3 regions of the Nocardia sp. NPDC057353 genome follow, and region 2 is predicted to be linked to each of the others. Evidence: riboswitches for the same ligand, from Rfam matches in the RefSeq annotation. Region 2 holds a riboswitch; each other region holds the start of a gene.

Region 1 (3,737 bases), on a different contig from region 2:
AACCCGACCAGCAGCTTCTTCCGCGCCACCCGGGCGAAGGCGGCCGCGATCAGCGGCGCCCCGATCACGACGCCGAGCGCGTAGGCGGAGATCGCGTGCCCCGCGGTCGGCTCGGAGATCCGCAGCGCGCCCGCGATGTCGGGCAGCAGCCCCATGGCGACGAACTCGGTGGTCCCGATCCCGAACCCGCCGAGCGCCATGGCGAGCACGGCGGGCAGGTGCCAGCTGGTGCGCGGAGTCTCGACGGCGGTAGCGGTAGAAGTCACGCTTCCGTGCAACCCCGCGGTACCGCGGCGGGGTTCCCGATCCCGGGGTGAGATCGGCCACCCCCTCCGGGCCATGCGCGGATACGCGGAGACCCCCGCTCCGCAGTCGGCGGAACAGGGGTCTCGAAGCCGGGATCAGCGCAGCGCGCGCGCCAGGTTGGCGTCGAGCGCGCCGAGGAACTCCTCGGTGCTGAGGTAGCCCTGGTCGCCGCCGACCAGCGCCGCCAGGTCCTTGGTCATCTGCCCGCCCTCGACGGTCTTGATGACGACGTCCTCCAGCGTCTGCGCGAAGCCGATCACCTCGGGGGTGTTGTCCAGCTTGCCGCGGTGCTCCAGCCCACGGGTCCAGGCGAAGATCGACGCGATCGGGTTCGTCGAGGTCGGCTTGCCCTGCTGGTGCTGGCGGAAGTGCCTGGTCACGGTGCCGTGCGCGGCCTCGGCCTCACAGGTCTTGCCGTCCGGGGTGAGCAGCACCGAGGTCATCAGCCCGAGCGAGCCGAAGCCCTGCGCGACGGTGTCGGACTGCACGTCGCCGTCGTAGTTCTTGCAGGCCCAGACGTAGCCGCCCTCCCACTTCATGGAGGAGGCGACCATGTCGTCGATCAGCCGGTGCTCGTAGGTGAGCCCGGCGGCGTCGAACTGGCTCTTGAACTCGGCGTCGAACACCTCCTGGAAGGTGTCCTTGAACATGCCGTCGTAGGCCTTGAGGATGGTGTTCTTGGTCGACATGTAGACCGGGTAGTTCTGCTGCAGGCCGTAGTTGAACGAGGCCCGCGCGAAATCCTCGATGGACTTCTTGAAGTTGTACATGCCCATGACGACGCCGCCGTCCTCCGGCATCTTCACGACCTCGTGCACGATCGGCTCGCCGCCGTCCTCCGGGGTGAAGGTGAGGGTGACGGTGCCCGCCTCGAACACCTTGAAGTCGGTGGCGCGGTACTGGTCGCCGAAGGCGTGGCGGCCGATGATGATCGGCTTGGTCCAGCCCGGCACCAGCCGCGGGACGTTGGAGATGATGATCGGCGCGCGGAAGATCGTGCCGCCGAGGATGTTGCGGATGGTGCCGTTCGGCGACCGCCACATCTTCTTCAGCCCGAACTCCTCGACCCGCGCCTCGTCCGGCGTGATCGTGGCGCACTTGACACCGACGCCGTGCCGCTTGATCGCCTCGGCCGCGTCCACGGTGACCTGGTCGTCGGTCTTGTCGCGGTACTCGATGCCGAGGTCGTAGTACTCGAGGTTCACGTCGAGGTACGGGTGGATCAGCTTGTCCTTGATGAACTGCCAGATGATCCGCGTCATCTCGTCGCCGTCGAGCTCTACGACGGTGCCTTCAACCTTGATCTTGGACATGGATCTTCGTGTCCTCCTAGGGTGTGTGCCCTCATTGCACGGCCAGGCGAACACGCTTGTGAGCGGACCCCAGCTGTCCAACAGACAACGTCTATGTCCCGCTTGGTCGGCGAGACCCTGTGGTGCAAACAAGACAAGCGTACTGCTGCCCGACCTCGCATTGCACGGCGAGGGTCGCCCTTTCGGGGACCCCGGCTCGTTACCCGCGAGTAGGTCCGGCGTGACCGAGGACACGCCCCTTGCTCACGGTTCGAGCCTACGACGAGAGCCCGCCGGGGCGCAGCACCCACCCGCTCAGAGTCCACAGGAAGCAGCTGTGAGCGCATTCACAGCGGCTACCTGTGGATAACTCCGCACACGGGTTCGATCGGCAGACCTCGGTCCGGTTACGATGTCGAACAGGTCATGAGTGCCAGCGCCAAGCCCCGGCTCGCTGGCCGGCAACCCTCCAGCAGCGGCGGGGTGCTCCGGGTGACGACCCGGCTCCCGACGGCCGGGAGCAAGCGCGCTCTCCTGGAGGTAACACGTGACCGAGACGACCGACCCCACCGCGAACTGGTCCTTCGAGACCAAGCAGATCCACGCGGGTCAGGCCCCCGACGGCAGCACCAGCGCCCGCGCCCTGCCGATCTACCAGACCACCTCCTACACCTTCCGGGACACCGCGCACGCCGCGGCGCTCTTCGGCCTCGCCGAGCCGGGCAACATCTACACCCGGATCATGAACCCCACTCAGGACGTGGTGGAGCAGCGGATCGCGGCCCTCGAAGGCGGCGTCGCGGCGCTGGTCGTCGCCTCCGGGCAGGCCGCCGAGACCTTCGCCGTCCTGAACGTGGCGAACGCGGGCGACCACATCGTCTCCAGCCCGCACCTCTACGGCGGCACCTACAACCTCTTCCACTACACCCTGCCCAAGCTGGGCATCGCGGTCTCCTTCGTGGACGACCCGGACGACCTGGAGCAGTGGCGCGCCGCCGTCCGGCCGAACACCAAGGCCTGCTACGGCGAGACCATCGCCAACCCGAGCAGCGCCATCCTCGACCTGCCCGGCATCTCCGCCGTCGCGCACGCCGCGGGCGTCCCGCTGATCGTGGACAACACGGTCGCGACCCCCTACCTGCTGCGGCCGCTGGAGCACGGCGCCGACATCGTGGTGCACTCGGCCACCAAGTACCTGGGCGGCCACGGCGCCGCCATCGCGGGCGCGATCGTGGACGGCGGCACCTTCGACTGGCGCGGGAAGACCGAATCCGGCGAGGACCGCTTCCCCGGCTTCACCACTCCCGACCCCAGCTACCACGGCGCGATCTTCGCCGACCTGGGCGCGCCCGCCTTCGCGCTCAAGGCGCGGGTGCAGCTGCTGCGCGACCTCGGCTCCGCCGTCTCGCCGTTCAACGCCTTCCTGATCAGCCAGGGCATCGAGACGCTGAGCCTGCGCATGGAGCGGCACGTGCAGAACGCGCAGGCGGTCGCCGAGTTCCTCGCCACGCACCCGGCGGTCACCTCGGTCGCCTACGCCGGGCTGCCCACCTCGCCCTGGTACGAGCGCGCGCAGCAGCTCACGCCGAAGGGCGCGGGCGCGGTGATCGCCTTCGAGCTGAAGGGCGGCGTCGAGGCGGGCAAGAAGTTCGTCGACGCGCTGACGCTGCACAGCCACGTCGCCAATATCGGCGACGTGCGCTCGCTGGTGATCCACCCGGCCTCCACCACGCACTCCCAGCTCACCCCCGACGAGCAGGCGAGCTCCGGCGTCACGCCGGGGCTGGTCCGGCTGGCCGTCGGCATCGAGGGGCTGCAGGACATCCTGGCCGACCTGCGCGCGGGCTTCGACGCGGCGTCGTGACCGTGGGCATCGAACCGGGCACCGCCCTGCTACCGCCGCCGGACGGGACGTCCGGCGTGCTCGCGGTCGGCGACGTCAAACTGGAGAACGGCGCCGTCGTCCCCGATGTGCGGCTGGCCGTGCAGCGCTGGGGCGAGCTCTCCCCCGCCATGGACAACGTGATCCTGGTCGAGCACGCGCTCACCGGCGACGCGCACGTCGCGAGCGCCCCCGACAACCCGGCGCCCGGCTGGTGGGAAGGCATGGTCGGGCCCGGCGCCCCGCTGGACACCGAC
Region 2 (3,737 bases):
GAGTCGGTGGTGATCCACTTCCTCGGGGCGCACCAGCGGGAGTTGGCGCAGCGGTTCTCGCGCAGCGCGGCGGAGCGGTTCGCCGATCCGGCGCTCTGGGCCGAGTTGGAGTCCGGGGAGCCGGTGCTGCACGGGACCCCGCTCTGGTTGCGGGCCGAGGTGCACCAGCGGTTCGACATCGGGGACCACACCTTCGTCGCCGGGCTCGTCACCCGGGTGCACGACGAAACGCAGGAATCCGCGCCCGCGGCGCCGCTCCTCTACTACGACGGCCGCTACCACCAGCCCACCGAACTCGGCTGAGATGGCAGGCCGGACCACGGCGATGGTCCGGCCGGCCCGGCCCTCCTCCGACTCGGGCGCAACCGAGTCGAGGCGGCCGCTTACGGCCCCGATGCCGGGGTCAGAACCCGGCGCAGGGCGCGGCGCCGAAGGCATCGGCGCCGAGGGGGCGGGTCTCGGGGACCGGGCTCCAGGCCCCGCCCTCGGCGGCGTAGGACCACGCCGACTCCCCGCGCACCAGCGTGTGCAGCGCGGAGATCAACCGGTCCACATGCTCCACAGTCGTCCCCACCCCGACGCTGGCCCGCAGCGCGGCGGGCAGACCGAGCCGCTCGAGCAGCGGGTGCGCGCAGAACCGCCCGTCCCGCACCCCGATCCCGTGCTCCGCGGAGAGGTACGCGGCCACGTGCCCCGGCGCGAACCCGTCCACCGTGAACGCCACGATCCCCACCCCCTCCCCGCTGTCACTGAAGATCCGCGGCTGGGAAACCCCGGGCACCCCGGCAAGCCCGTCCCGCAACCGCTCGGTCAGCGCCCGCTCGTGCGCCACGAACCGCTCCTCCGGAATCCCGGCCAGCGCGTCGCAGGCCGCGGCCACCGCCGCCGCCCCGAGCACATTCGGCGACCCGCCCTCGTGCCGCTGCGGCGCGGGAGCCCACTCGGTCTCCGTCACCGAGACGGCGCGAACGGCACCACCCCCGGCCAGGTACGGCGGCGCCGCGTCCAACCAGTCCCGCCGCCCGACCAGCACCCCGGCCCCGAACGGCGCGTACAGCTTGTGCCCGGAGCACACCAGGTAGTCGATCCCGGTCTCGCGCAGCGAGATCCGGCGGTGCGGCGCGAGCTGCGCGGCATCGACCAGCAGCCGCGCCCCGCACCGGTGCGCGATCTCGGCCAGCTCGCGCAGCGGAAGCAGCTCCCCGGTGACATTGGAGGCGCCGGTCACGGCGAGCAGCGCCGCGGGCTTGCAGCAGAGCTCGGCGACCAGCCTGCGCAGCGTCTCGGCGACGGTGTCGGCCGCGGTCACCACCCGGCGCCCGCCCGCGAGCCAGGGCAGGAAGTTGGCGTGGTGCTCGATGTCGAGCACCACGGTGTCGCCGGGCACGCAGCCCGCCAGCAGGTTCAGCGAGTCGGTGGTGCCGCGGGTGAAGACGACCACCTGGTCGTCCTCGGCGTCGAAGAACGCGCCGACGGTGCCGCGCGCGCTCTCGTAGCACTCGGTGGAGACCCGCGAGGCGTACCCCGCCCCGCGGTGCACGCTGGCGTAGTACGGCAGCAGCGCCGAGACCCGCTCGGTCACCGCGGCGAGCGCCGGAGCGCTCGCGGCGTAGTCGAAGTTCGCGTAGCCGACGGCGCCGCCCTGCACCAGCGGGACCACGAGGTCGTCGCCCGAGGTCGCCGCGAGCGGGGCACAGGTCGGTTCGAGAACAGCGGTCATCACGTCATCCCAACGGTCGGGGACCCGCAACGAGAGAGGTGTCGAGTCCGCGCTTGCCGCGTCCGGTCGGACGGCGGCCCGGTCGTCACCCGGAGCACCCCACCGCGGAGGAGGGTTGCCGACCAGCAAGCCGGGGCTGAACGCTGGCACTCATGACCTGCCGAAGAGCGTGACAAAGCCGGACCGCGGTTGTCAAGCACCGCTCCGGCGAAGATCACTCCCCCGCCGTGGCGCGGTCCCCACCAGCCGGAAGGCGCGGGGTGAACGCGGGGTGAACAGCGACGCACCCGCTCGACCTGCGCAAATACGCGTCCGGCCGAGTAGCGTGGACAACCGGTCGCCACCGGGTTCGCCCGCTGGTAACCCGGACATGGCAGAACGAGCGGGAAGTGTGGGCACTCGATGAAAGGTGGTGGGGACGTCATGGTCCGACCACAGCTCCATCCGGCGGATCTCGACCCCACTGCCCCCGGCTCGGCGCCACCCGGAACGGCCACGCTCCCCGACCCGCTGCGCCGCGGCGCGCTCGCCGCACCGCAGCGCACACTCGTCGACATCGTCACCGCTACCGCCCAGGAATTCCCGGACGCCGCCGCCATCGATGACGGCGACACGGTCCTCAGCTACCTGGAACTGGTGGTCGAGATCGAAGCGGCGATGAACCGGCTCGCCGAGGCCGGGGTGCGCCGCGGCGACCGCGTCGGCATTCGGCTACCGTCCGGCAATCGCGAGCTGTACGTCACCATCCTGGCGGTGCTCTACTGCGGCGCGGCCTACGTCCCGGTGGACGCCGACGACCCCGAGGAGCGCGCCCAGCTGGTCTTCGGCGAGGCGAAGGTGGCCGCCATCGTCACCGCCGACGGCATCCGACCCGGCACCCGGGATGCCGCGCCCGCCGACGACGCCGACTGGGCATCGCTGCCCACCCCGGACGACGACGCCTGGATCATCTTCACCTCCGGTTCGACCGGCACCCCCAAGGGCGTCGCGGTGACGCACCGCAATGCCGCCGCCTTCGTCGACGCCGAGGCCGAGCTCTTCCTGCCGGACGAGCCCATCGCCCCCGGCGACCGGGTGCTCGCCGGCCTCTCGGTCGCCTTCGACGCCTCCTGCGAGGAGATGTGGCTGGCCTGGCGCAACGGCGCCTGCCTGGTCCCGGCCCCGCGCGACCTGGTGCGCACCGGCGCCGACCTGGGGCCGTGGCTCATGCGGCGCGGCATCACCGTTGTCTCCACCGTGCCGACGCTCGCCGCCACCTGGCCCGCGGAGGCGCTGGACGGCGTCCGGCTGCTCATCTTCGGCGGCGAGGCGGTGCCGCCGGAGCTGGCCGAGCGGCTGGCCCGCGACAGCGACCGCGAGGTCTGGAACACCTACGGCCCCACCGAGGCCACCGTCGTCGCCTGCGCCGCCCGGCTGACCGGCGAGCCGCCGGTCCGCATCGGGCTGCCGCTGAACGGCTGGGACCTGGTGGTGGTGAACGCCGACGGCAACCCGGTGCCCGAGGGCGAGACCGGCGAGCTGGTGATCGGCGGCGTCGGCCTGGCCCGCTACCTGGACCCCGCCAAGGACGCGGAGAAGTACGCCCCGCTGCCAACGCTCGGCTGGGACCGCGCCTACCGCAGCGGCGACCTGGTGCGCAACGAGCGCGAAGGGCTGGTCTTCCTCGGCCGCGCCGACGACCAGATCAAGCTCGGCGGCAGGCGCATCGAGCTCGGCGAGATCGACAATGCCCTGCAGCACCTGCCCGGCGTCACCGGCGCCGCGGCGGCGATCCGCACCACCAAGGCGGGCAACAAGATCCTGATCGGCTACCTGACCGGCCCGGACACCGACTACGACCTGCGCGCCGCCCGCGCCACGCTGGCCGAGCAGCTGCCCGCGCCGCTGGTGCCGCGGCTCGCGATCGTCGAGGACATGCCGACCAGGACCTCGGGCAAGGTCGACCGCAATGCCCTGCCCTGGCCGCTGCCGAACGCCGCCGAGGACGACCCGGAGAACGAGCTCACCGGCACCGCGC
Region 3 (3,737 bases), on a different contig from region 2:
GGGCACGCCCTTGCCCTCGAGGAACTCGATCACGGCCTCGGGGTGGGGGTTCTCGGCGCGCGGGAAGTCCTTGCTGTCGTCCAGCAGGCAGGCGACGGTCTCGTTGGCATCGCCCTTGGTGTGGCCGATCAGCCCGACCGGGCCGCGCTTGATCCAGCCGGTCACGTAGGTGCCGGGCAGGTAGCGGGCCTTGCCGTCGGCGTTCTCGTCGATCAGGACGCGGCCCGCCTCGTTCGGCACGGTGCCCGCCTGGTCGTCGAAGGGCAGCTGGGTGATGTTCTGCGACAGGTACCCCACCGCGCGGTACACGGCCTGCACCTCCCAGTCGCGGTACTCGCCGGTGCCCTTGACGTTGCCGGTGCCGTCCAGCTGGGTGCGCTCGGTGCGCAGCCCGACGACCTTGCCGTCGGCGTCGCCGACCACCTCGGTCGGCGCCTCGAAGAAGTGCAGGAAGAGCTTGTGCGGCCGGTTGCCCTGGTCGCGGATGGCCCACTGCTCGAGCGTGTTGGCGACCATGTCGACCTGCTTGGAGTGGCGGCGCGCGGCCTCGGAGCCCTCGTCGTAGTCGATGTCCTCGGGGTCGACGATGACCTCGATGGTCGGCGAGTGGTCAAGCTCGCGCAGCTCCAGCGGGGTGAACTTGGCCTGCGCGGGGCCGCGGCGGCCGAAGACGTGCACCTCGACGGCCTTGTTCTGCTTGAGCCCCTCGTAGACGTTCGGCGGGATCTCGGTCGGCAGCAGCTCGTCGCCGGTCTTGGCGAGCACGCGGGCGATGTCCAGCGCGACGTTGCCGACGCCGAGCACCGCGACCTTCTCGGCCTCCAGCGGCCAGGTGCGCGGGACATCGGGGTGGCCGTCGTACCAGGAGACGAAGTCGGCGGCGCCGTAGGAGCCGTCCAGGTCGATGCCGGGGATGGTGAGCGCGCGGTCGGCGTTGGCGCCGGTGGAGAAGATGACGGCGTCGTAGAAGCGGCGCAGGTCGTCCAGGGTGATGTCGGTGCCGTAGTCGATATTGCCGAGCAGCCGCACCTGCTCCTTGTCCAGCACCTTGTGCAGCGCGGTGATGATGCCCTTGATGCGCGGGTGGTCGGGCGCGACGCCGTAGCGGATCAGCCCGAACGGCGCGGGCATCCGCTCGTAGAGATCGATGGAGACGTCCGCGTCGGACTTCATCAGCGCGTCGGCGGCATAGATCCCGGCCGGGCCTGCACCCACGATCGCAATGCGGAGCGGCCGAGCCGCCTCACTCTGTTCGGTCATGTTCACGCGCACCTTCGGTCGATACGTTCATCTGGCGTCTACTTAGCCCAGGCTAACCTGAGATCGGTACGGGACCGCGCTCCGATTCTCTCCGGAGCATCGGAAGGCGGCTCCGGCACGAGTCGCAAGCTCCCATTCTATCGGCCCTGCTCCACGCGGGCCGCGACCCGGGTGGGCAGCGCGTATCCTGCCGGGGCCGGTGCGCCGACGGCCCAGGTCATCGGTGATCATCGAGGGATGAGCGAGCAGCAGCCCAACGATCCGGAGCCGGAAGTCCGCTCGATCGTCCCGTTCGTGGCGGCCGGGGTGGTCGCGGTGCTGGTCCTGGTGGGGATCGTGCTCGCCGGGGTGCTGTCGCCGGTTGAGAAAAATGTCACAGAGGCGGACAAGATGTCGGCCGCGGTGCGCAACTACGCGGATGCCCGCGGCCGCACCGACGCGGTCCCCCCGCCCGGCACCGCCTGCGATGGCTTCGACGAGGCCGCCTCGCCGCTGGCCGAGCAGCTCGGCGGGCCGGAGACGCGCACCGAGATCGAGGTCGGGGCACTGGCGAACCCGGTGGTCGAGGGCGACCGTGGCCGGATCACGGTGACCACCCGGGTGAACGGCAGGGAGGCCACCGCGACCTGGACCCTGACCAGGGACGGCGACCGCTGGCTGGTCTGCGGATGACGCGCCCGGACGCGGGGAAACTCGTGTTGACAGCGGCCGCCGCGCCGGGGCAATCTCGGTTCGCAAGGTCATGAGAACCAGCGTCAAGCCCCGGCTCGGCTGGTCGGCAACCCTCCTCCGCGGCGGGGTGCTCCGGGTGACGACCTGGCCGTATGCGGCGTTCCCATGCGGCAAGCGTGGATTCACAGGAGGTTCGACATGAGTTATGCCGGTGACATCACCCCCAAGCAGGCGTGGGAGCTGTTGCGCGACAATCCGTCCGCCGTGCTGGTCGACGTGCGCACCGAGGCCGAGTGGCGCTTCGTCGGCGTGCCGGACACCACCGAGCTGGAGCGCCCGACCGCGCTGATCGAGTGGGTGGACGGCACCGGCTCGCCCAACCCGGCCTTCCTGGAGCAGCTGCAGCGCGCGCTCGACGGGCGTGACCCGGAGGCGCCGGTGGTGTTCCTGTGTCGCTCCGGCCAGCGCTCGGCGAACGCCGCCGGGCTGGCGACCGGCGCCGGAATCGCCCCCTCCTACAACGTGATCGACGGCTTCGAGGGCCCGATCGACGGCGCGGGCCACCGCGGCTCCGCCGGTTGGCGCGCCGACGGCCTGCCCTGGCGGCAGTCGTGATCACCGGCGGCGCCTTCGACCGGCCGCTGCCGGAGAACGTCGGCCCGGCCACGCTCGGCGTGCGCGGCGGGCTGCGCCGCTCCGGCTTCGAGGAGACCTCCGAGGCGCTCTACCTCACCTCGGGCTTCGTCTACGAGAGCGCCGAGGCGGCCGAGGCCGCCTTCACCGGCGATGTCGAGCACTTCGTCTACTCCCGCTACGGCAACCCGACGGTCGCCGTCTTCGAGGAGCGGATGCGGCTGATCGACGGCGCCGAGGCGTGCTTCGCCACCGCCAGCGGCATGGCGGCGGTCTTCACCGCGCTCGGCGCGCTGCTGAAGGCCGGTGACCGGCTGGTCGCCGCGCGCAGCCTCTTCGGCTCCTGCTTCGTGGTGGCGAACGAGATCCTGCCGCGCTGGGGCGTGCAGACGGTCTTCGTCGACGGTGAGGACCTGGACCAGTGGGAGCAGGCGCTCTCGGTGCCGACCCAGGCGGTCTTCTTCGAGACCCCGGCCAACCCCATGCAGAACCTGGTGGACGTGCGGCGGGTCAGCGAGCTCGCGCACGCCGCGGGCGCGAAGGTGGTGCTGGACAATGTCTTCGCCACCCCGCTGCTGCAGCGCAGCCTGGAGCTCGGCGCCGACGTGGTGGTCTACTCCGGCACCAAGCACATCGACGGCCAGGGCCGGGTGCTCGGCGGCGCCATCCTGGGCGAGCGCGAGTACATCGACGGCCCGGTGAAGACGCTCATGCGGCACACCGGCCCCGCGCTCAGCCCGTTCAACGCCTGGACTCTGCTCAAGGGGTTGGAGACCATGCCGCTGCGCGTTCGGCACTCCACCGCGGCGGCGCTCGAGGTCGCCCGCTTCCTGGAGGGCCACCCGGCGGTGGGCTGGGTGCGCTACCCCTTCCTGGAGTCGCACCCGCAGCACGAGCTGGCCACCACCCAGATGAGCGGCGGCGGCACGGTGGTTACCTTCGAGTTGGCCGCCCCCGACGGCGAGGGCAAGAAGCGCGCCTTCGAGGTGCTGAACCGGCTGCGCGTCATCGACATCTCGAACAACCTCGGCGACGCCAAGACGCTGATCACGCACCCGGCCACCACCACGCACCGGGCCATGGGCGCGGAGGGGCGGGCCGGGATCGGGCTCACCGACGGCGTCGTTCGCATCTCGGTCGGCCTGGAGGATGTCGAGGACCTGATCGCGGAC

Evidence for each region. A riboswitch is a leader RNA that binds a small molecule or an ion and turns the genes downstream of it on or off. The one in region 2 is predicted to bind S-adenosylmethionine.
Region 1: another riboswitch for S-adenosylmethionine. It lies ahead of ACFUUZ_RS23675 (bifunctional o-acetylhomoserine/o-acetylserine sulfhydrylase); the one in region 2 lies ahead of ACFUUZ_RS12990 (aminotransferase class V-fold PLP-dependent enzyme).
Region 3: another riboswitch for S-adenosylmethionine. It lies ahead of ACFUUZ_RS16610 (rhodanese-like domain-containing protein); the one in region 2 lies ahead of ACFUUZ_RS12990 (aminotransferase class V-fold PLP-dependent enzyme).

Annotation. Positions count from the first base shown of each region.
Region 1 is NZ_JBHVAK010000051.1:21,489-25,225, reverse strand. Features, by position in the region: gene ACFUUZ_RS23685 (MFS transporter) at 1-266, opposite strand, end outside; gene ACFUUZ_RS23680 (NADP-dependent isocitrate dehydrogenase) at 402-1,619, opposite strand; SAM riboswitch class IV at 2,021-2,131, shown strand; gene ACFUUZ_RS23675 (bifunctional o-acetylhomoserine/o-acetylserine sulfhydrylase) at 2,146-3,462, shown strand; gene ACFUUZ_RS23670 (homoserine O-acetyltransferase) at 3,459-3,737, shown strand, end outside.
Region 2 is NZ_JBHVAK010000020.1:35,596-39,332, forward strand. Features, by position in the region: gene ACFUUZ_RS12985 (flavin reductase family protein) at 1-303, shown strand, start outside; gene ACFUUZ_RS12990 (aminotransferase class V-fold PLP-dependent enzyme) at 404-1,720, opposite strand; SAM riboswitch class IV at 1,765-1,878, opposite strand; gene ACFUUZ_RS12995 (Pls/PosA family non-ribosomal peptide synthetase) at 2,144-3,737, shown strand, end outside.
Region 3 is NZ_JBHVAK010000028.1:19,497-23,233, reverse strand. Features, by position in the region: gene ACFUUZ_RS16620 (FAD-dependent oxidoreductase) at 1-1,260, opposite strand, end outside; gene ACFUUZ_RS16615 (hypothetical protein) at 1,498-1,932, shown strand; SAM riboswitch class IV at 1,999-2,115, shown strand; gene ACFUUZ_RS16610 (rhodanese-like domain-containing protein) at 2,131-2,547, shown strand; gene ACFUUZ_RS16605 (O-succinylhomoserine sulfhydrylase) at 2,544-3,737, shown strand, end outside.